Regions from separate parts of the Pseudomonas sp. Pdm06 genome, predicted to be linked through region 4. Evidence: predicted binding sites of a transcription regulator. Region 4 holds the regulator's gene; each other region holds the start of a gene.
The links. The regulator FliA, encoded in region 4, starts transcription of late flagellar genes. The targets are predictions, from matches to a motif close to CTAAAGTTTNNNNNNNNNNNGCCGNTAA.
Positions count from the first base shown of each region.

Region 1: IB266_RS19055 (methyl-accepting chemotaxis protein) is a predicted target of FliA. The motif match lies at 1,803-1,830, and genes of this name have one in related genera.
Region 2: motA (flagellar motor stator protein MotA) is a predicted target of FliA. The motif match lies at 4,213-4,240, and genes of this name have one in related genera.
Region 3: IB266_RS10745 (flagellar protein MotY) is a predicted target of FliA. The motif match lies at 2,601-2,628, and genes of this name have one in related genera.

Region 1 covers NZ_JACVAH010000011.1:222,052-227,336, forward strand. Annotated here, with positions in the region: gene IB266_RS19055 (methyl-accepting chemotaxis protein) at 1-1,725, opposite strand, end outside; gene IB266_RS19060 (hypothetical protein) at 2,010-2,264, shown strand; gene IB266_RS19065 (lipocalin family protein) at 2,296-2,865, shown strand; gene IB266_RS19070 (formimidoylglutamate deiminase) at 2,986-4,350, opposite strand; gene hutC (histidine utilization repressor) at 4,494-5,204, shown strand; gene IB266_RS19080 (HutD family protein) at 5,201-5,285, shown strand, end outside.
Region 2 covers NZ_JACVAH010000010.1:200,706-205,990, reverse strand. Annotated here, with positions in the region: gene IB266_RS17855 (trimeric intracellular cation channel family protein) at 1-152, opposite strand, end outside; gene orn (oligoribonuclease) at 371-913, opposite strand; gene rsgA (small ribosomal subunit biogenesis GTPase RsgA) at 1,023-2,054, shown strand; gene motB (flagellar motor protein MotB) at 2,243-3,289, opposite strand; gene motA (flagellar motor stator protein MotA) at 3,293-4,144, opposite strand; gene IB266_RS17830 (HDOD domain-containing protein) at 4,311-5,285, shown strand, end outside.
Region 3 covers NZ_JACVAH010000005.1:163,645-168,929, forward strand. Annotated here, with positions in the region: gene IB266_RS10730 (peroxiredoxin) at 15-617, shown strand; gene rnt (ribonuclease T) at 813-1,490, opposite strand; gene pyrC (dihydroorotase) at 1,487-2,533, opposite strand; gene IB266_RS10745 (flagellar protein MotY) at 2,726-3,727, shown strand; gene IB266_RS10750 (argininosuccinate synthase) at 3,856-5,073, shown strand.
Region 4 covers NZ_JACVAH010000001.1:80,010-85,294, forward strand. Annotated here, with positions in the region: gene flhA (flagellar biosynthesis protein FlhA) at 1-602, shown strand, start outside; gene flhF (flagellar biosynthesis protein FlhF) at 614-1,963, shown strand; gene fleN (flagellar synthesis regulator FleN) at 2,079-2,909, shown strand; gene fliA (RNA polymerase sigma factor FliA) at 2,906-3,649, shown strand; gene IB266_RS00345 (chemotaxis response regulator CheY) at 3,816-4,187, shown strand; gene IB266_RS00350 (protein phosphatase CheZ) at 4,206-4,991, shown strand; gene IB266_RS00355 (chemotaxis protein CheA) at 5,022-5,285, shown strand, end outside.

The DNA of each region.
Region 1 (5,285 bases), on a different contig from region 4:
GGCGGTGGCCACGGATTGGTTCATGCCGTCGATTTCACCGATACGCTGGGTCACGCTGCCCAGTCGCTCGCCGGCCTGGTTGGCGATGCCGACGCTGCTTTCGCTCTGGCGCTGGCTATCGGTCATGGTCAGCACCGCTTCCCGTGCGCCGACTTGCAGCTCTTCGATCATCTTCTGCACTTGCTGCGCCGAGTCCTGGGTGCGGTGCGCCAGGTTGCGCACTTCATCGGCTACCACCGCGAAGCCGCGCCCGGCTTCACCGGCCCGGGCCGCCTCGATGGCGGCGTTGAGGGCGAGCAGGTTGGTCTGCTGGGAAATGCTGGTGATCACCTCGAGGATCTGGCCGATGTTCACTGTGTTGCTGTTCAGCGTTTCGATGTTGCCGCACGAATCGCTGATCTTGGCCGACAACTGCTGCATGGCCGCGATGGTTTTATCCACGACTTGCTGGCCGTCTTCGGCCAGGTTGCGGGCCTCGCTGGAATGTTGCGAGGCGAGGGCGGCGTTCTGGGCGATTTCCTGGGCGGCGGCGCCAAGCTGGTTGATGGCCGCGGCCACGCTGCTGGTGCGCGACGCCTGCTGGTCGGAGTTGAACATCGACGAGTTGGACGCACTGACCACGCGCAAGGCGACTTCGTTGACCTGGCCGGTGGCCGAGGCCACTTCGCGGATCGAGGTGTGAATGCGTTCGACAAAACGGTTGAACGACGTGCCCAGTGCGCCGAATTCGTCATGGCCGTGAATGACCAGGCGCCGGGTCAGGTCGCCTTCGCCTTCGGCGATGTCATGCATGGCGCGGCCCATGGTCAGCAACGGTTGCATCAGCACGCGGATCAACATGCCCAGCAGGGCGATGATGAACACCACCGCGATGACCATGGCGATCAGCGCCGACGTACGGAACTCACTGAGCATCGCCAGCGCGGTGTCCTTGTCGAGCACCAGCGCCACGTACCAGTCGGCGCCCGGCACGCCGTTGACGCGGGTGAAGGAGATGAATTGGGTCTTGCCGTCGAGGTCGACTTCCTTCACGCCCGGGCTGATTTGCGGCGCGCCGTTGGGGTAGGCCTCGGCCAGGGTCTTGAGCACGCGCTTGCTGTCGGGGTGGATCAGGATCTTGCCGTCGGCGCTGACGATGAACGCGTGGCCGTGGCCGCCGAAGTTCAGCGAGTTGATGATGGCGCTGACGCTGGACAGGTCAATGTCCGCACCGGCCACGCCAATCATCTGCCCCTGGCGCTGTACCGGCGTGGCGACGGTGATCACCAGCTTGCCCGACGAGGCGGCGATGTACGGTTCGGTGACGATGGTTTGCTGTGCGCTGTTGGCGGCCTTGTACCAGCCACGGGCACGTGGGTCGTAGTCGGCGGCGCGATTGCCGGCCGGTACCGAGAACATCACGCCGTCGGTGCCGCCGAAATAGCTGAGCTGAAAGTTGCCGGTGTAGGCCGGCAGGCCCACGGCGCGCTTGAGGCTGTCGGCACTGCTGCCGTCCACGGCGATCTGCTGGGCCAGCGATTGCAGCAATTGGATACGGCCGTCGACCCACGTCTGGATATTACGGCTGGTCAGGTTGCCGAGTTCCTGCATGGAGGTCTCGGTGCTGGCGTGCAGGCTTTGGCGTTGACGATAGTCGTTGAACAGGATGAAACAGGCGAATGCAACGGCCACCACGAGGGCGGCAGCCAGCAGGATTTTATGGCTGAATTTCATGTTTCTGGTCATTAAGAACACTACCGCGGAGGGACGGGTCAGGAAGGGGTGTCAATTTGCCATAGCGCAGGATTTTGCGCTGTTACTTTTTATCGGCGCAAAAGCCCGGCCCATCAGGCGTCAGGGGCCCAATCCCGACGAAAGGTACGACGGCGTCACAAACCGGTTGATTCATCGATGAAACACCTCTGCACAGCCAATAAATACTGGGGGTGTCAGGGAACCAGATAGGGGTTTTCTCTTCTAAGGATCAGGTTGGCACCCTGCCACCTCCCTTCCGTTCCAGGAGTTACACCATGTCGCTGCGATCTATCGCTCTGCTGTTTATGTGCGTCGTGTTGACCGCATGCAGCAAGGTCAACCAGGAAAACTATTCGAAACTGTCGGCTGGCATGCCCAAGGCCGAAGTCGAAACGTTGCTGGGGAAACCGACCGATTGTTCAGGCGCGCTCGGCATGTCCAGCTGTACCTGGGGCGACCAGAAAAGCTTTATCAGCGTGCAGTACGCCGGTGACAAAGTGTTGATGTTTTCCGGCCAAGGCCTGAAGTAAACCGAGGCCAAAGGCCTGCGGGAGAAAAATAATGATGCGGTTAGTTTTTGTGCTTTTGGCTGGCCTGGTATTGGCCGGCTGTGCCACTTCTGGCGAAGATCCGTTGGCGCCCAAGACGGTCAACAGCGTCAATCTCAAGCGTTACCAAGGGACCTGGTATGAGTTGGCCCGTCTGCCCATGTATTTCCAGCGCAATTGCGCGCAATCGGAAGCTCACTACATCCTCAAGCCAGACGGCAACGTGGGTGTGCTCAATCGCTGCCTGACCTCGGACTGGCAGTGGGAGGAAGCCAGGGGCACGGCCACGCCGCAGGTGCCGGGCAAGACCGACAAGCTCTGGGTCGAGTTCGACAACTGGTTTTCACGGATCGTGCCGGGCGTGGCGAAAGGGCAATATTGGGTGCTGTACGTCAGCGATGACTACAAGACCGCCATCGTCGGCGACCCGAGCCGCCGCTACATGTGGCTGCTGTCCCGCACACCGACCGTCAATAGCGTCGTGCGCGAGGAGCTGCTGAGCAAGGCGCGCCAGCAGGGCTATGACACGACACGACTGATCTGGCGCGCGTCGGATCGGCAGATGGCCAAGACTTCGAATTGATCGGCTCCTGAGAACCCATGTGGGAGCGAGCTTGCTCGCGATGACGGACTTTCAGCCAACCTCAGTGTTGAATGTGAAGGCCTCATCGCGAGCAAGCTCGCTCCCACATTTTTATCCGCGTCAGTCTAGAAGTTCGCGCAATACCTGGGTAAACGCCCGGGCACTTTCCTCTTCGCCGGCATGACGCCCATCACGCACAACCCACCGTCCACCGACCATCACATCCCGCACCTGACGATCGCCGCCGGCAAACAACCAGCGATTGAGAATCCCGTCGCCATTGGCCGTGGCCAGGTACGGATCGTTGCCATCGAGCACCAGCCAGTCGGCGCGCTTGCCGATGTCGAGGGCGCCGACCGGTTGCCCCAGGGCCTGGGCGCCGCCTTCCAATGCCGCATCGAACAAGGTGCGGCCGACCATCGGCTGATCCGCCCGATACAAGCGGTTGCGCCGTTGGTCACGCAGGCGCTGGCCATATTCCAGCCAGCGCAATTCTTCGACCACGCTCAAGGACACATGGCTGTCGGAGCCGATACCCAGGCGCCCGCCCTGGGCGAGGAAATCCACGGCCGGGAAAATCCCGTCCCCCAGGTTGGCTTCGGTGGTCAGGCACAGGCCGGCAATCGCCCGGCTCTTGGCCATGAGGCTGACTTCCTGGGCGTTGGCATGGGTGGCGTGCACCAGGCACCAGCGCTGGTCGACTTCGGTGTTTTCGTACAGCCATTGCAGCGGGCGGGCGCCGCTCCAGCTCAGGCAGTCATCGACTTCCTTCTGCTGCTCGGCGATGTGGATGTGCACCGGGCAATCACGGTCGCTGGCGGCCAGCACGTCCTGGATCTGCCCCGGTGTCACGGCGCGCAGCGAGTGGAAACACAAGCCCAGGGCCTGGGCCGGTTGCCCGGCCAGGATCGGTTGCAAGCGTGACTGAAGCTTCAAGTAGTTTTCGGTGCTGTTGATGAACCGGCGCTGCCCGTCATTGGGCGCCTGGCCGCCAAAACCGGAATGGCTGTAGAGCACCGGCAGCAGCGTCAGGCCGATGCCGGCGGCGCTGGCGGCGTGGCTGATGCGCAGGGCCAGCTCTGCCGGGTCGGCGTAGGGTGCGCCGTCGGTGTCATGGTGCACGTAATGGAATTCGGCGACCGAGGTGTAGCCGGCCTTGAGCATTTCGATGTATAGCTGGCGGGCGATGATGCCGAGTTGATCCGGGCTTATTTTTCCGACGAGGCGGTACATCAAGTCGCGCCAGGTCCAGAAACTGTCGTTGGGATTGCCCGCCACTTCCGCCAGCCCGGCCATCGCCCGTTGAAAGGCATGGGAGTGCAGGTTCGGCATGCCCGGCAACAGCGGACCGCCCAGCCGTTCGGCGCCGTCTGCGTGGGAACCGGCCTGGATATGGGTCAGGACGCCCTTGGCATCGACCTCAAGACGTACATCATGGGCCCATCCACTAGGCAGCAGCGCGCGTTCGGCAAAGAAGGCGGACATGGTTCAACCTCATCGTGCGTAATTTGTATATACATATACAGACGTTTGCCTGGCCGGTAAACTCCGGCAAGCTAGCAACCTTATTCGCAGAACAGGGAACCGCCGTGCCGACTCCGCCTGCCAAACCGCCGCTGGCCGCACACATGGGTGACAGTCCGGCGCCCTTGTACGCCCGCGTCAAACAGATGATCACCCAGCAGATCGACAGTGGAAACTGGCCGCCGCATTACCGCGTGCCGTCAGAAAGCGAGCTGGTCAGCCAGTTGGGCTTCAGCCGCATGACCATCAACCGTGCCCTGCGGGAAATGACCGCCGACGGCCTGTTGGTGCGCATGCAGGGGGTTGGCACGTTCGTGGCCGAGCCCAAGAGCCAATCCGCGTTGTTTGAAGTGCATAACATCGCCGACGAAATCGCCTCCCGTGGTCATCGCCACACCTGCAAGGTGATCACCCTGGAAGAAGAGGCGGCCGGTTCCGAGCGGGCCTTGGCCCTGGACATGCGTGAAGGCCAGAAGGTGTTCCATTCGCTGATCGTGCATTTCGAGAACGACATCCCTGTGCAAATCGAGGACCGTTTCGTCAACGCACTGGTGGCGCCGGACTACCTCAAGCAGGACTTCACCTTGCAGACGCCCTACGCCTACCTGAACCAGGTCGCGCCGCTGACCGAGGGTGAGCATGTGGTCGAGGCGATTCTGGCCGAGCCGAGCGAGTGCAAACTGCTGCAGATCGAGCGAGGTGAACCGTGCCTGTTGATCCGCCGCCGCACCTGGTCCGGGCGCCAGCCGGTGACCGCCGCGCGCCTGATCCATCCGGGTTCCCGTCACAGTCTGGAAGGGCGCTTTCATAAATGAGTCAGTTGAAGGTTTTACGCGCAGCAGATTACCCCCGCATGCCGTGGAAAAACGGCGGTGGCAGCACCGAGGAAATCACTC
Region 2 (5,285 bases), on a different contig from region 4:
AGCAGCACGTCGCGCACCGAGCCGCCACCCAGCGCCGTGACACAGGCGATCAGCACCACGCCGAACCAGTCCATGCCCCGCCGCCCGGCAGACAAGGCGCCGGTCATGGCTTCGGCGGTGATGGCGATCAGATAAAGCATCAGCAACATGATGGCGGTCCTTGCAGGAAGGCGCGCAGTCTAGCCAGTTTGGGCAGGCACCAAAAGAGGGCAGCCATCGACCATGTCAAACAAGGAGTCTGTGGCCAGGATATCTGTGGGAGCAAGGCTTGCCCGCGATGAAGGCAATGCGGACTTTCAAAGACCGAGGCGCCTGTTTCGCGAGCAAGCTTTGCTCCCACAGCCCCATCACCACAAGAACGCGCTGCGCATCAGAACTTGATGAAATGCTTGCGGTAATGCTGCAACTCGGCGATGGACTCGCGTATGTCGTCCAGGGCCAGGTGGGTGCTGCCCTTCTGGAAACTGTCGCGCACTTCCGGCGCCCAGCGGGCGGCCAGCTCCTTGAGGGTGGAGACGTCCAGGTTGCGGTAGTGGAAGTAGCTTTCCAGGGATTTCATGTGGGTATAAAGGAAGCGACGATCCTGGCAGATGCTGTTGCCACAGATCGGCGACTTGCCCTTCGGCACCCACTGTTCCAGGAAGGCGAGGGTCTGGGCCTCGGCCTCGGCCATGCTGATCTTGCTCTCGCGCACCCGCTGGGTCAGGCCCGAGCCGCCGTGCTGGCGCGTGTTCCACTCGTCCATGCCGGCCAGGATTGCGTCGCTGTGGTGGATCGCGATCACCGGGCCTTCGGCCAGGGTGTTGAGGTCGCTGTCGGTGACGATGGTGGCCATTTCGATGATGACGTCGGTGTCAGGATTCAGACCGGTCATTTCCAGGTCGATCCAGATCAGGTTCTGCGGGTTTTGCATAGGGAAGCTCCTCGGCGTAGCCACGCAGTTTAGCTTAGGCAGGCCCTTGGGCGTGCTAAACTCGCCGCCGTTTTACCCTATTCGCTGCATTTCTTCATACGGAACACCCATGGCCAAACGCCAACTCAATCGTCGTCAGAACTGGCGCATCGAAAAGATCCAGGGCGAGCGCGCCGCCCGCGCCGCCAAACGCGAATCCAGTGCTGTCGAAGCCCTGGAGGGTGGCGACCTGGGCCCTGAACAGACCGGCCTGGTGATCGCCCACTTCGGCGTGCAGGTCGAGGTAGAGGCCCAGGAAGGCGAACTGGCCGGCCAGGTGTTCCGCTGCCACTTGCGCGCCAACCTGCCGGCGCTGGTGACGGGCGACCAGGTGGTCTGGCGGGCCGGCAACCAGGGCATCGGCGTGATCGTCGCGCAGTTGCCGCGCCACACCGAGCTGTGTCGGCCGGACAGCCGAGGCCAGCTCAAGCCCGTGGCCGCCAACGTCGACATGATCGTCATCGTGTTCGCCCCGTTGCCCGAGCCCCACGCCAACCTGATCGATCGTTACCTGGTGGCCGCCGAACACGCGGGTATCCGTCCGTTGCTGCTGCTCAACAAGTTCGACCTGATCGACGAACACAACGCCCCGGCGCTGAACGCCCTGCTGTCGGTCTATCGGGATTTGGGTTACCCGGTGCTGGAGGTCTCGGCCCATCACGGCAACGGCATGGAGCAGTTGCAACAGCAACTGGACGGGCGCATCAGTGTGTTCGTCGGCCAGTCTGGCGTGGGCAAGTCTTCGCTGGTCAACAGCCTGCTGCCGGAAGTCGAGACGCGCGTCGGGCCGCTGTCCGAGCTGTCCGGCCAAGGCACCCACACCACCACCACCGCGCGGCTGTTCCATTTCCCTGGCGGCGGTGAATTGATCGACTCGCCGGGTATCCGCGAATTCGGCCTGGGCCACGTCAGCCGGGCCGATGTCGAAGCCGGGTTCATCGAGTTCAACGAGTTGATCGGCACCTGCCGCTTCCGCGACTGCAAGCACGACCGCGAACCCGGTTGCGCCCTGCTCAAGGCCCTGGAAGAAGGTCGCGTGCATCAGCAACGGATGAACAGCTACCGCTCGATCATCGCCAGCCTGCCGGAAAGCGGTTACTGAGCTGAAAGGAAGGGAAGGGAAGCCGGACACCATCGTGGCGAGGGAGCTTGCTCCCGCTGGGCTGCGAAGCGGCCCCAAAACCTGCCAAATGCGGAGCATCAGACACACCGCACCCGCCGGTTTACGACTGCTTCGCAGTCGAGCGGGAGCAAGCTCCCTCGCCACAGGTCCATCGACAAACCTTCAGGTCACTGCGCCGGCGCTCCGGGAGGCTTGGGCGCGGCGTCGTCGAACAGATTCAGCCGCTCGCGCAGTTCATGGGCCGGCACGGGTTGCTGGTCTGCCGGCAACGCGTTCGGATCGACCGCCGCACCTGGTGTGGCGGACGGAGCAGGCGCTTCACCCGGCGCCCCCTCGCCCGGGACCGGATCGGGCGCCGGATCATCGGTTTGCGAGCCCTCGATGGCTTTCTGCGCCTTCTTGGTCAACACCACGATATCGATACGCCGGTTGACCGGGTTGAACGGATCCTTGCGGTCGAACAGCGCCGAAGACGCATAACCGACCACCCGCGCCACCTGCTCGTCCGGATAGCTGCCGGCAACCAGGGCGCGACGGGCCGCGTTGGCGCGGTTGGCGGACAGCTCCCAGTTACCGTAGTCACCCTTGCCGATGTAGGGTTTGGCATCGGTATGACCACTGATACTGATCTTGTTCGGCACCGCCTTGATGGTGTCGGCCATGGCCAGCAGGATGTCCTCGAAATACGGCTTCAGGCGCGCGCTGCCGGAGTCGAACATCGGCCGGTTCTCGGCGTCCATGATCTGGATGCGCAAGCCGTTCGGGGTGATTTCGAACAGGATCTGGTCCTTGAATTTCTGCAGTTGCGGGTTCTCTTCGACCTTGTTCTGCAATTCCTGCAACAGCAGTTCCAGGCGCTCGCGCTCGACCTGTTCGGCCATGCCTTCGACCTGCTCGGAATCCACCGTCACCTTGTCAGGCTGGGGCTGGGACTTGACCTCAGGGTTAAGGGTATTTTCCGGGGCCAGGGTCGGTGAGCCGCCCAGGTCGATGATGTAGGGCGTGCCACTTTCGGAAAAGCCGACCGGGTCCTTGAAGTAGCCGGCGATGGCGATCTTCTGCTCTGGCGTCGCCGTGGACAACAGCCACAGCACCAGGAAGAACGCCATCATCGCCGTCGCGAAGTCGGCGAAGGCGATTTTCCAGGCGCCCCCGTGATGCCCAGCGGCTATGCGCTTGACGCGCTTGATGATGATCGGCTGGTTATTTTCCATAACTTAGCGACCGCGAACCGCTTGTTCCAGCTCGGCGAAGCTTGGACGGTGCGCCGGGTACAGGACCTTGCGCCCGAACTCCACCGCCAACGATGGCGGCATGCCCGAGGCCGAGGCCACCAGGGAAGCCTTGATGGCTTCGTAGATATTGAGCTCTTCCTTGGCGTCATGGGCCAGGGAGGTGGCCAGCGGCCCGAAGAAACCATACGCCGCCAAGATACCGAAGAACGTACCCACCAAGGCCGCACCCACGTGCAGGCCGATGGACTTCTGGTCACCGTCGCCCAGGGAGGCCATGGTCACCACGATCCCCAGTACCGCCGCGACGATACCGAAGCCAGGCATCGCGTCGGCGATCCCGGTGACCGCGTGGGAGGGATGCTCCAGGTCTTCCTTGAGGCTGTACAGCTCCATGTCGAACAGGCCTTCGAGCTCGTGGGGAGCCATGTTGCCGGACGACATGATGCGCAGGTAATCACAGATGAACGCCGTCATGCGGGCGTCCTTGAGCACAGCCGGGTACTTGGCGAAAATCGGGCTGGCGGCGGCATCTTCGATGTCGCCTTCGATCGCCATCATGCCTTCGCGGCGGCTCTTGTTGAGGATCTCGTAGATCAGCCCCAGCACCTCGAGGTAGAAGGTGTGGCTAAAGCGCGAACTGAACATGCCCAGGGATTTCTTGAGCACGTGCATCGTCATATAGCCAGGGTTGGCCTGCAGGAATGCACCGAGGGCCGCGCCACCGATGATCAACACCTCGAAGGGCTGGATCAGGGCGGCAATCTTGCCATGGGAGAGCACGTATCCGCCGAGCACGCTCGCGAACACGACAATGATGCCGATAATTTTAGCCATAGATAGAAAGTACTTATTTAAGTCGGGTTCAAGGTCATATTCGGAAGCTGAAAAATCTCTTCTTCTACTTATCGGCAAAACTGCGCCAGACTATAGGCTGTTCTGGCGAAAAGCCAATTTGCCCCGTTCCGGGCGTAGAGAATTCATACGATGATCACGTCCAGCCATGACTAACGAAACCAAGGTTCCAACGCCCCGACCGACCACCCTCGAAGGTTGGGTGACGCTGCTCAAAGGCGTGCATCTGCCGGTACCCCAGGCCAGCCACGACCTGGTCTGCAAGGCCCTCGCCGACAGCCGCCGCTCCTTGCGCGACATCGCCGACCTGATGCAGGACAGCCCCGCCCTGGCCCTGAGCGTCATCCGCGAAGCCAACCATCACACCCATGGCAGCCTTGCAGAACCTGCGGAAAACCTCGAAGTGGCCATCAACCGCCTCGGCCTCAAGCGTACCGAGGAGTTGCTCGCCCGCTTGCCGTCGTTGCCGGCGCATGAAATACCCATCGCCTTGCGCCAGTTGCAATTGATCAGCCAGCACGCCACGCAACAGGCCAATGGTTTTTTTGCCAGCCGTCTGGCGCGGCTGTGGCAAGACATACACTGGGGCAGCCTGTTGTTCCTGTCGCCGCTCTGGCCCCTGGCCCTGACCCATCCACGATTGCTCGGGGAATGGGAATTGCGGGTCGCCCATAAAGGCGAACCCGCGCCCAAGGTAGAGCGCGAACTGTTCGGCGTCAGCCTGCTGGAAATCTGCCTGGCGCTGGTGGAAACCTGGCGCTTGCCCATCTGGGTGGCGCAAGGGTATCGCCTGCTGCTCAATGAACGCCGCGAGCTGGTGAAAGTCCTGCGCATCGCCCGGGACAGCGAACACCCCCTGCGCCAGCAGAATCGCCTGGACGACGACCCGATCCTGCGACGCTGGCTCAACCAGCCGGCCAACACCGTATTGCTGGCCAACGGCCTGGCACTGGCCGCACAACAGGCCTGGGACAGCCCCGCGCTCACCCGCTGGCAGTACCTCACCAGTTTGTATCTGCAGATGTCGATGGATGAGGTCCAGCAACAGCTGCACCAACAAGCGGCCAACAGCGCCCACCATCACGCCATGCCGGACCTCTGGCACCCGGCCGTGGCGCTGATC
Region 3 (5,285 bases), on a different contig from region 4:
TCAGGAGATATCCAATGAGCGTACTCGTAGGCAAACAAGCCCCTGACTTCACCGTGCCAGCCGTGCTTGGCAACGGCGAAATCGTCGACAGCTTCACCCTGTCCTCGGCCATCAAAGGCAAATACGGCCTGGTGTTCTTCTATCCGCTGGACTTCACCTTCGTCTGCCCATCCGAGCTGATCGCACTGGATCACCGCATGGACGACTTCAAGGCCCGTAACGTTGAAGTGGTCGCTGTTTCGATCGACTCGCACTTCACTCACAACGCCTGGCGCAACACCCCGATCAACAATGGCGGTATCGGTCAGGTGAAATACACCATGGCTGCCGACATGAAGCACGAAATCGCCAAGGCCTACGACGTTGAGTCCGAAGGCGGCGTGGCCTTCCGTGGTGCCTTCCTGATCGACGACAAGGGCGTTGTCCGTTCGCAGATCATCAACGACCTGCCGCTGGGCCGTAACATGGAAGAGTTGATCCGTCTGGTCGACGCGCTGCAATTCCACGAAGAGCACGGCGAAGTCTGCCCGGCCAACTGGAAAAAAGGCGACAAGGGCATGACCGCATCGCCTGAAGGCGTTGCCGCTTACCTGGGCGAGCACAGCGACAAGCTGTAAGCGCCTCCAGGCATAAAAAAACCGGCCTCGATGGGCCGGTTTTTTTATGGGTGTTCCAAAGCAGAACACAGTCCTGTGGCGAGGGGATTTATCTGTGGGAGCAAGGCTTGCCCGCGATGGCAGCGATGCGGTCTTCCAAAAACCGAGGCGCCTGTGTCGCGAGCAAGCTTTGCTCCCACAGAGTGGCGCTGCTCTTTAGTCGTCGAAATCCTGCCAGCCGCCCATCTCTTTCCACCGGTTGACGATGCCGCAGAACAGCTCGGCGGTCTTCTCGGTGTCGTAGCGGGCCGAGTGCGCCTCACGGCCATCGAAATCGATGTCGGCTGCCTGGCACGCCTTGGCCAGGACGGTCTGGCCATACGCCAGGCCAGCCAGGGTCGCGGTGTCGAAGCTGGAGAACGGGTGGAACGGGTTGCGCTTCATGTCCAGGCGCGCGACGGCGGCGTTGAGAAAGCCCAGGTCGAAGCTGCTGTTGTGGCCGACCAGGATCGCGCGCTTGCAACCGTTGGCCTTGAGCGCCTTGCGCACACCACGGAAGATGTCGGTCAGGGCCGTTTCTTCGCTGACCGCCATGCGCAACGGGTGATCGAGCTTGATCCCGGTGAACTCCAAAGCCGCCGCTTCGACGTTGGCGCCCTCGAACGGTTCGACACGGAAGAAATAGGTGTGGTCAGGGAACACAAAGCCTTTTTCGTCCATGCCGATGGTGGTCGCGGCGATTTCCAGCAAGGCGTCGGTGGCGGAATTGAAACCACCGGTTTCTACATCGACGACGACCGGCAGATAACCACGGAACCGCGCGGCCATGGGGTGACGGGCGCCGCCCGAACCACCGTTGCCGTCCAGTTCGTCGTCGAAATGATCTTCACTCACGCGTTTTCCTCCAGCAGGCGCCAGCGCAGTTTTTCACCGGCGCGCAGCGGGATGACAGTCTGCTCGCCGAAGGGCAGGCTGACAGGGGCGGTCCATTCGTCACGGACCAGGGTAATACGGTCGGTGTTCACCGGCAGGCCATAGAAGCGCGGGCCATGCAGGCTGGCGAAGCCTTCGAGTTTTTCCAGCGCATTGCGCTGTTCGAACGCCTCGGCGTACATCTCGATGGCGGCATAGGCGGTGTAGCAACCGGCGCAACCGCAGGCTGCTTCCTTGGCGTGACGGGCGTGGGGCGCCGAGTCGGTGCCGAGGAAAAACTTGGCGCTGCCGCTGGTAGCGGCGTCCAGCAAGGCTTCCTGGTGGGTATTGCGCTTGAGGATCGGCAGGCAATAGAAGTGCGGCCGGATCCCGCCCACCAGCATGTGGTTGCGGTTGTACAGCAGGTGGTGGGCGGTAATGGTCGCGCCGACGTTGGCCGGGGCCTCGTTGACGAACTGCACGGCATCGCCGGTGGTGATGTGTTCGAACACTACCTTGAGGGTCGGGAAACGCTCCACGACGCGGCGCATGTGTTCGTCGATGAAGATTTTCTCGCGGTCGAACACATCGACGTCGCCCCGGGTAACCTCACCATGGATCAACAACGGCATGCCGACTTCGGCCATGGCCTCCAGCGCCGGGAAGATCTTGTCGATGCTGGTGACACCGGAATCGGAGTTGGTCGTCGCGCCGGCGGGATACAGCTTGGCGGCATGGACAAAACCGCTGGCCTTGGCGTCGCGAATCTCTTCGGGCTGGGTGCGGTCGGTGAGGTAAAGCACCATCAGCGGTTCGAAGCGGCTGCCAGCCGGGCGCGCGGCGAGGATACGCTGGCGATAGCCATCGGCCTCGGCGGCGTCGCGCACGGGCGGAACCAGGTTAGGCATGATGATTGCGCGCCCGAAGGTGCGCGCGACATCGGCGACGGTATGGGTCAACACAGCACCATCGCGAAGATGAATATGCCAGTCGTCGGGACGCAGCAGGGTCAGGCGGTCGGACATTGGGGGGCTTCCAGGCGGGTCAAACTCTGGGGAATGCTACCGGAAAAGACCGATTCAGGCACCCGCTATCAAGTTCTGCCACAACTTACCGATAGCTCCTACAGGTGTGCCACGAATCCGTGCAGTGCCCCGGACAGGCGTCATGCCCTCAAGCATGCGTCGATCTTTGTATAAAAGTCAGTGGAGCCTCCCGTGCGCCAGCGTTATCTAGCCTTGCTCAGTGTGTTTGCCAGCCTTCCCGCCATGGCGCTCACTTTCCAGACCCGTCTGGAGAGCATTGAGTGGACGGTCGAAGGCGACAAGTTCGAGTGCCGGCTGAGCCAGCCGATCACCGATTTCGGCACTGGCGAGTTCGTGCGCCGGGCGGGCGAACAGGCCACGTTCCGCCTCAAGAGCTATAACCCGATGCTGGGCGGCGGTTCGGCCACCTTGCTGGCAGCCGCCGCACCGTGGCAACCGGGGCGCGGCGATATCAACCTCGGTTCGGTCAGGATCGGCAGTGGCGACGTGCTGTTCAACAGCTCCCAGGTCCAGGCCGGCCGCTTGATCAGTGGGCTGATGGAAGGTCGCAGCCCCGTCGTGCGCCGCAACACCGAGGACGGGCGGGTTTCGGAAGTGCGCTTGCTGCCGGTGCGGTTCAACAAGGCCTTCAATGACTACCAGGGCTGCGTGGCGAAACTGTTGCCGAAGAATTTCGAGCAGGTGAAACAGACCCAGATCGGCTTCCCCGGCGAAGAAGTCGAACTCGATGCCCATGCCAAGGCTCAGTTGCAGGTGATGCTCGACTTCATCAAGGCCGATCCGAGCGTCAATCATGTCGAGCTTGACGGTCACTCCGACAACAGCGGCAATCGCCTGACCAACCGCGAGCTGTCGCGCCGCCGGGCCCTGGCGGTCCAGGATTTCTTCAAGGCCAATGGTTTCCAGGAGTCGCAGATTACCCTGCGCTTCCACGGCGAGCGTTATCCCCTGGTGCCCAACACCAACGCCGCCAACCGGGCGAAGAACCGTCGGGTGGTCGTGCGCCTCGAGCGCGTGGCGGCTAGCGAAGCACCGGCACCCCAGCCTCCCGCCGCGCTGCCTGCACCTGCTGCGCCTCCTGCCAAAGCGCCGGCGCCAACCGCTGCGCCCACCGCTGCACCGGCCAAGACACCGGCACCCACGCCCGTCGGGGCGACCGCGCGGACCTCCTGATTCGATTTTGACCGTCGCGCGTTCGACATAATCTGTCGCTTCGTCGTCATAAGCTGTCGCGCCCCTGTAAATTATCCGCGCTGGACGTTAGACTTCACGGCTTTCCGTAGAACCCGTGGAGTGATGGCATGGCGGACGTAAACAAGGTCGTTCTGGCGTATTCCGGCGGCCTGGACACTTCGGTGATCCTCAAGTGGCTGCAGGACACTTATAACTGCGAAGTGGTGACCTTCACCGCTGACCTGGGGCAGGGCGAGGAAGTCGAGCCTGCACGCGCCAAGGCCCAGGCCATGGGCGTCAAAGAGATCTACATCGATGACCTGCGCGAAGAGTTCGTCCGCGACTTCGTGTTCCCGATGTTCCGCGCCAACACCGTTTACGAAGGCGAGTACCTGCTGGGTACGTCCATCGCCCGTCCGTTGATTGCCAAGCGCCTGATCGAAATCGCCAACGAAACCGGCGCCGATGCCATTTCCCACGGCGCTACCGGCAAAGGCAACGACCAGGTGCGTTTCGAGCTGGGCGCCTATGCCCTCAAGCCGGGCGTGAAAGTCATCGCCCCGTGGCGTGAATGGGACTTGCTGTCCCGTGAAAAACTGATGGACTACGCCGAGAAGCACGCGATTCCAATCGAGCGTCACGGCAAGAAGAAATCCCCGTACTCGATGGACGCCAACCTGCTGCACATCTCCTATGAAGGCGGCGTGCTGGAAGACACCTGGACCGAGCACGAAGAAGACATGTGGCGCTGGACCGTCTCCCCGGAGAAGGCCCCGGATACTCCGCAATACCTGGAGCTGACCTATCGCAATGGCGATATCGTCGCCCTGGACGGCGTGGAAATGAGCCCGGCCACCGTGCTGGCGACCCTGAACCGCATCGGCGGCGAACACGGCATCGGTCGTCTGGACATCGTCGAGAACCGCTATGTCGGCATGAAGTCCCGCGGCTGCTACGAAACCCCGGGCGGCACCATCATGCTGCGCGCTCACCGGGCGATCGAATCGATCACCCTGGACCGCGAAGTGGCTCACCTCAAGGACGAGCTGATGCCCAAGTACGCCAGCCTGATCTACACCGGCTACTGGTGGAGCCCTGAGCGTCTGATGCTGCAGCAGATGATCGACGCCTCCCAGGCTCATGTGAATGGCGTGGTACGCCTGAAGCTGTACAAGGGCAACGTGATCGTCACCGGGCGTAAGTCCGACGAGTCGCTGTTCGACGCCAACATCGCGACCTTCGAAGAAGACGGCGGTGCCTACAACCAGGCCGACGCGGCCGGCTTCATCAAGCTCAACGCCCTGCGCATGCGCATCGCGGCGAACAAGGGTCGCAAGCTGTTCTGAGCCTGGCGATATAAAAAACGGCCTGCCTTGAGCAGGCCGTTTTTTTTGCCCTCTGTTTTGCATGGGCAGCCTATTGTCTGCAGCACTGTCTCCTGATGGCTCATCCATCCTGCCCGTGGGTTGCAAGGTCTGCGTGGTGGTAAATGACGTACACGACGATGCCGGCGTGCTTCAAATGCTCAGGTCGGCAAGTTTCGCTCAGGCGGCGGGAT
Region 4 (5,285 bases):
GCGAGCTGATCGGCCACGAAGAAGTCCAGCAACTCCTGCAAGTACTGGCCAAAGGCTCGCCGAAGCTGGCTGAAGAGCTGGTGCCGGGCGTGGTTTCGTTGTCGCAGTTGCTCAAGGTGCTGCAGGCGCTGCTGGCCGAACAAGTGCCTGTGCGCGACATACGCAGTATCGCCGAGGCCATCGCCAACAACGCCTCCAAGAGTCAAGATACCGCCGCCTTGGTGGCTGCGGTTCGGGTCGGCGTGTCCCGCGCAATCGTCCAAAGCATTGTAGGCACTGAGTCTGAGCTGCCTGTGATCACCTTGGAGCCAAGGTTGGAACAGATATTGCTCAATAGTCTGCAGAAGGCAGGACAAGGCTCGGAAGAGGGTGTTCTGCTGGAGCCAAGCATGGCCGAGAAGCTGCAGCGTTCGCTGATCGAAGCAGCCCAGCGGCAGGAGATGCAAGGCCAACCGGTGATCCTGCTGGTGGCCGGTCCGATTCGCGCGATGCTCTCGCGATTCGGTCGCCTCGCGGTCCCGGGGCTGCATGTGCTGGCGTACCAGGAAATACCGGACAACAAGCAAGTGACCATCGTTGCGACAGTAGGGCCCAACGGCTGAGGTAGTGGTTTATGCAAGTGAAGCGTTTTTTCGCCGCCGACATGCGTCAGGCCATGAAACTGGTTCGTGACGAGCTGGGCGCTGAAGCAGCCATCATTGGCAACCGTCGTATCGCCGGCGGTGTCGAGCTGACGGCGGCCCTGGATTACAAACTGTCTGCGCTGGCCCCGCGGGTTCCGAACATGGAACTCGAAGACGAGCTGCGCAAGACCCAGTCGCGCATCGCCAGCGCCCAGGCCGAACTGAGCCTGCGCAGCAGCGAAGGCGAGGGTGCCGCGGGCACCAATCGTCAATTGTTCGCCGGTCAGCCGCTGACCGCCGGCCTGCCGTTGACTGCTGCCGAGCCGCTGATCGAGCAGGCCCAGGCCGAACCGCGTCGTCCGGAGCCGGCACCCGCCGCGCCTGCCCGCGGTCTCGACCCGCGCGCCCTGGACTCGATGCGCTTCGAGCTCAACAGCCTGCGCGAGCTGATGGAAGTCCAACTCGGCTCCCTGGCCTGGAACCAACTGCAAGGCAGCCGTCCGGCCCAGGCCAACCTGTGGCGTCGCCTGCAACGCATCGGCTTGTCCGGCCCGTTATCCCGGGACCTGCTGGCGCTGATCAATGGTATCGAAGAGCCTCGCCAGGCCTGGCGCATGTTGCTGGCGCACCTGGCGCGGATGATCGCCACGCCGGAAGTCGAGCCGCTAGAGGAGGGCGGGGTGATTGCCATGGTCGGTCCTGCCGGCATGGGCAAGACCACCACCCTGGCCAAGCTCGCCGCCCGCTACGTACTCAAATACGGCGCCCAGAGCATCGCCCTGGTGAGCATGGACAGTTTCCGCATCGGTGCCCAGGAACAACTCAAGACCTTGGGCCGGATCCTCAATGTGTCGGTGACCCATGTGGATCCGGGCCAATCCCTGGCCCAGGCGCTGGAGCCGCTGCTGCGCAAGCGCGTCGTGCTGATCGATACCGCCGGCCTGCAAGCCAGCGATCCGGCCCTGCGCATGCAGCTCGAAAGCCTGGCCGGACGCGGTATCAAGTCAAAAAATTATCTCGTGTTGGCAACCACCAGCCAGAAACAGGTTCTAACCGCCGCATACCACAGCTACAAACGCTGCGGACTGGCTGGCTGCATCCTGACTAAGCTGGACGAAACGGCAAGCCTGGGCGAGGTGTTGAGCCTGGCGATCGGTCATGAACTGCCGGTGGCCTACCTGACCGATGGGCCGCGGATCCCGGATGATTTGCATCTGCCGCGCCGTCATCAACTGGTCAGCCGTGCCGTGAGTGTGCAAATGCAGGAAGAACCCAGCGAAGAAGCCATGGCTGACATGTTCGCTGACATCTACCACAGCCCGACCAAGCAGGTCGGCTGAGGTAATCATGAATATTTTTTGTACCTACATCGATGGTCTGCCATGCATTGTTCCTTATGCGAACGCGCAGCCAGTAATGTGGCCTCCGTCTAAGAAGACAAGGTAAAGAACGAACATGGGCAGCATGCATCCCGTACAGGTGATCGCGGTGACCGGCGGCAAAGGTGGCGTCGGGAAGACTAACGTGTCAGTGAACTTGTCCCTGGCTCTGGCAGAGCTTGGCCGACGGGTCATGCTGCTGGACGCCGACCTGGGCCTGGCGAACGTCGACGTGCTGCTGGGACTTACCCCCAAACGCACCCTGGCGGACGTGATCGAGGGCCGTTGCGAACTGCGCGACGTGCTGTTGCAGGGACCTGGCGGGATTCGCATCGTGCCGGCTGCCTCCGGCACCCAGAGCATGGTTCACCTGACCCCGGCCCAGCACGCGGGCCTGATCCAGGCCTTCAGCGACATCGGCGACAACCTCGATGTGCTGGTGATCGACACCGCGGCCGGCATCGGCGACTCGGTCGTCAGTTTCGTCCGCGCCGCCCAGGAAGTGCTGCTGGTGGTCTGCGACGAACCGACGTCCATCACCGACGCCTACGCCCTGATCAAACTGCTGAACCGCGACTATGGCATGAACCGCTTCCGCGTCCTGGCCAATATGGCCCAGAGCCCGCAGGAAGGGCGCAACCTGTTCGCCAAGTTGACCAAGGTCACCGATCGCTTCCTGGACGTCGCCCTACAATACGTCGGCGCCGTGCCGTACGACGAAAGCGTACGCAAGGCCGTCCAGAAGCAACGCGCCGTTTATGAAGCTTTTCCACGTTCCAAATGCGCGCTGGCGTTCAAGGCGATCGCCCAGAAGGTCGATACCTGGCCACTGCCGGCCAACCCCCGCGGGCATCTGGAATTTTTCGTCGAGCGTCTTGTGCAACAAACAGCAGGGCCCGTGCTATGACAGCCAGCGGTTACAACCATCTCTACAAAAAATCGGCACGGGACGCCCAGTACGAATTGATCGAGCGTTATGCGCCACTGGTCAAGCGTATTGCCTACCACTTGCTGGCGCGGTTGCCGGCCAGTGTCCAGGTCGAGGACTTGATCCAGGCCGGCATGATCGGCCTGCTTGAAGTGTCGAACAAATACGACGCCAGCAAAGGTGCCAGTTTCGAGACCTATGCCGGTATCCGCATTCGCGGGGCGATGCTCGATGAGGTCCGCAAGGGCGATTGGGCGCCGCGTTCGGTGCACCGCAATACCCGCATGGTCAGTGACGCGATTCGGGCAATTGAAGCTAAAACCGGGCGTGACGCTAAAGATCACGAAGTTGCGGCCGAACTCCAGTTGAGTCTCGACGATTATTACGGGATTTTGAACGATACCTTGGGCAGCCGCCTGTTCAGTTTCGACGACCTGTTGCAGGACGGCGAACACGAAGGGCTGCACGAGGATAACGCGAGTGCTCACATGGAGCCGTCGCGTGACCTGGAAGATGAACGTTTCCAGAGTGCGCTGGCGGATGCGATTGCCAATTTGCCGGAGCGTGAGCGGCTGGTCTTGGCGCTGTACTACGACGAAGAGCTGAACCTCAAGGAAATCGGTGAGGTCCTGGGGGTCAGCGAATCGCGGGTCAGCCAGTTACACAGCCAGTGCGCGGCCCGTTTGCGGGGGCGTTTGGGGGAGTGGCGAGCGCGTTGACAGGCAGTGTGGGGACACTGCGACGAGGCTGGCCTGGCAGGTGCTGTGCCAGTCTCCATCCGTTGTGCTCCAGACCGTTGTCGAGTGTTGTGCCGGATTGATTGAAATGGCGCGTCCAGGTGCTGGGCGCGTTTAAGACTGCTTGGAGGTCGAATTGGACAAGAACATGAAAATCCTCATCGTTGATGACTTCTCAACGATGCGGCGGATCATTAAAAACCTGTTGCGTGACCTTGGGTTCACCAACACGGCCGAAGCAGATGACGGGACCACTGCGCTCCCGATGTTGCACAGTGGCAACTTCGATTTTCTGGTCACCGACTGGAACATGCCAGGCATGACCGGTATCGACCTGCTGCGCCAGGTGCGTGCCGACGAAAAACTCAAGCATCTCCCGGTGTTGATGGTCACTGCCGAAGCCAAGCGCGAGCAGATCATCGAAGCGGCCCAGGCCGGTGTGAACGGCTATGTGGTCAAACCCTTCACGGCCCAGGCGTTGAAAGAGAAGATCGAAAAAATCTTCGAACGCATCGGTTAACGGCGCCACGGGGGAGCTATGGACAACGAATCTTCAATGGGCGATTTCGAATCGACCCTGAAAAAACATGCCCGCGAACTGGTCGACAGCCTTGAGAAAGGTCGCTTTGGCGATGCGGTTCAAATGATCCATGAGCTCAACCAGACCCGTGACCGCGGTCTGTATCAGGAAGTGGGCAAGCTCACGCGTGAACTGCACAGTGCGATTGTCAATTTCCAGATCGACCCGCATATGCCGCAGGCCGAGGAAGTCTCACAGATCACCGACGCCACCGAGCGCCTGGGGTATGTGGTCAAGCTGACCGAAGCCGCGGCCAACCGCACCATGGACCTGGTGGAAAGCGCAACGCCGCTGGTCAATGGCCTGAGCGAAGAGGCCCAGGCCTTGAGCACCGACTGGGGCCGGTTCATGCGTCGCGAAGTCGGTGCTGAAGAGTTTCGGGAGCTGGCCCGTCGGGTCGACGGTTTCCTGACGCGCAGCAGCACCGAGAACCGCGCCGTGGCAAGCAACCTCAACGACATTCTGCTGGCCCAGGACTATCAAGACCTGACCGGCCAGGTGATCAAGCGTGTGACCCAGTTGGTCACCGAAGTGGAAAGCAACCTGCTCAAACTGGTGTTGATGGCTAGCCAGGTCGACCGCTTTGCAGGCATCGAACACGACCGTGAAGCGATGCTTGCTGAAAAAGATCCACAAAAACATCTCTCTCAGGGTGAAGGTCCGCAAATTCATGCCGATAAAAGAGAAGACGTTATGTCCGGTCAGGACGATGTGGACGATTTGCTGTCCAGCCTTGGATTCTGAGTTTTAGCCCTGTTTTAGGAGCAGCCATTAATGAGCTTCGGCGCCGATGAAGAGATCCTTCAGGATTTCCTGGTTGAGGCCGGCGAGATTCTAGAGCAACTGTCCGAACAGCTGGTCGAGCTGGAAAGCCGACCTGATGATGCGGATCTGCTCAATGCAATTTTTCGCGGTTTCCACACTGTAAAAGGAGGCGCCGGCTTCCTCCAGCTCAACGAGCTGGTGGAGTGCTGTCACATTGCCGAGAACGTGTTCGACATCCTGCGCAAGGGTGAGCGTCGCGTTGACTCGGAATTG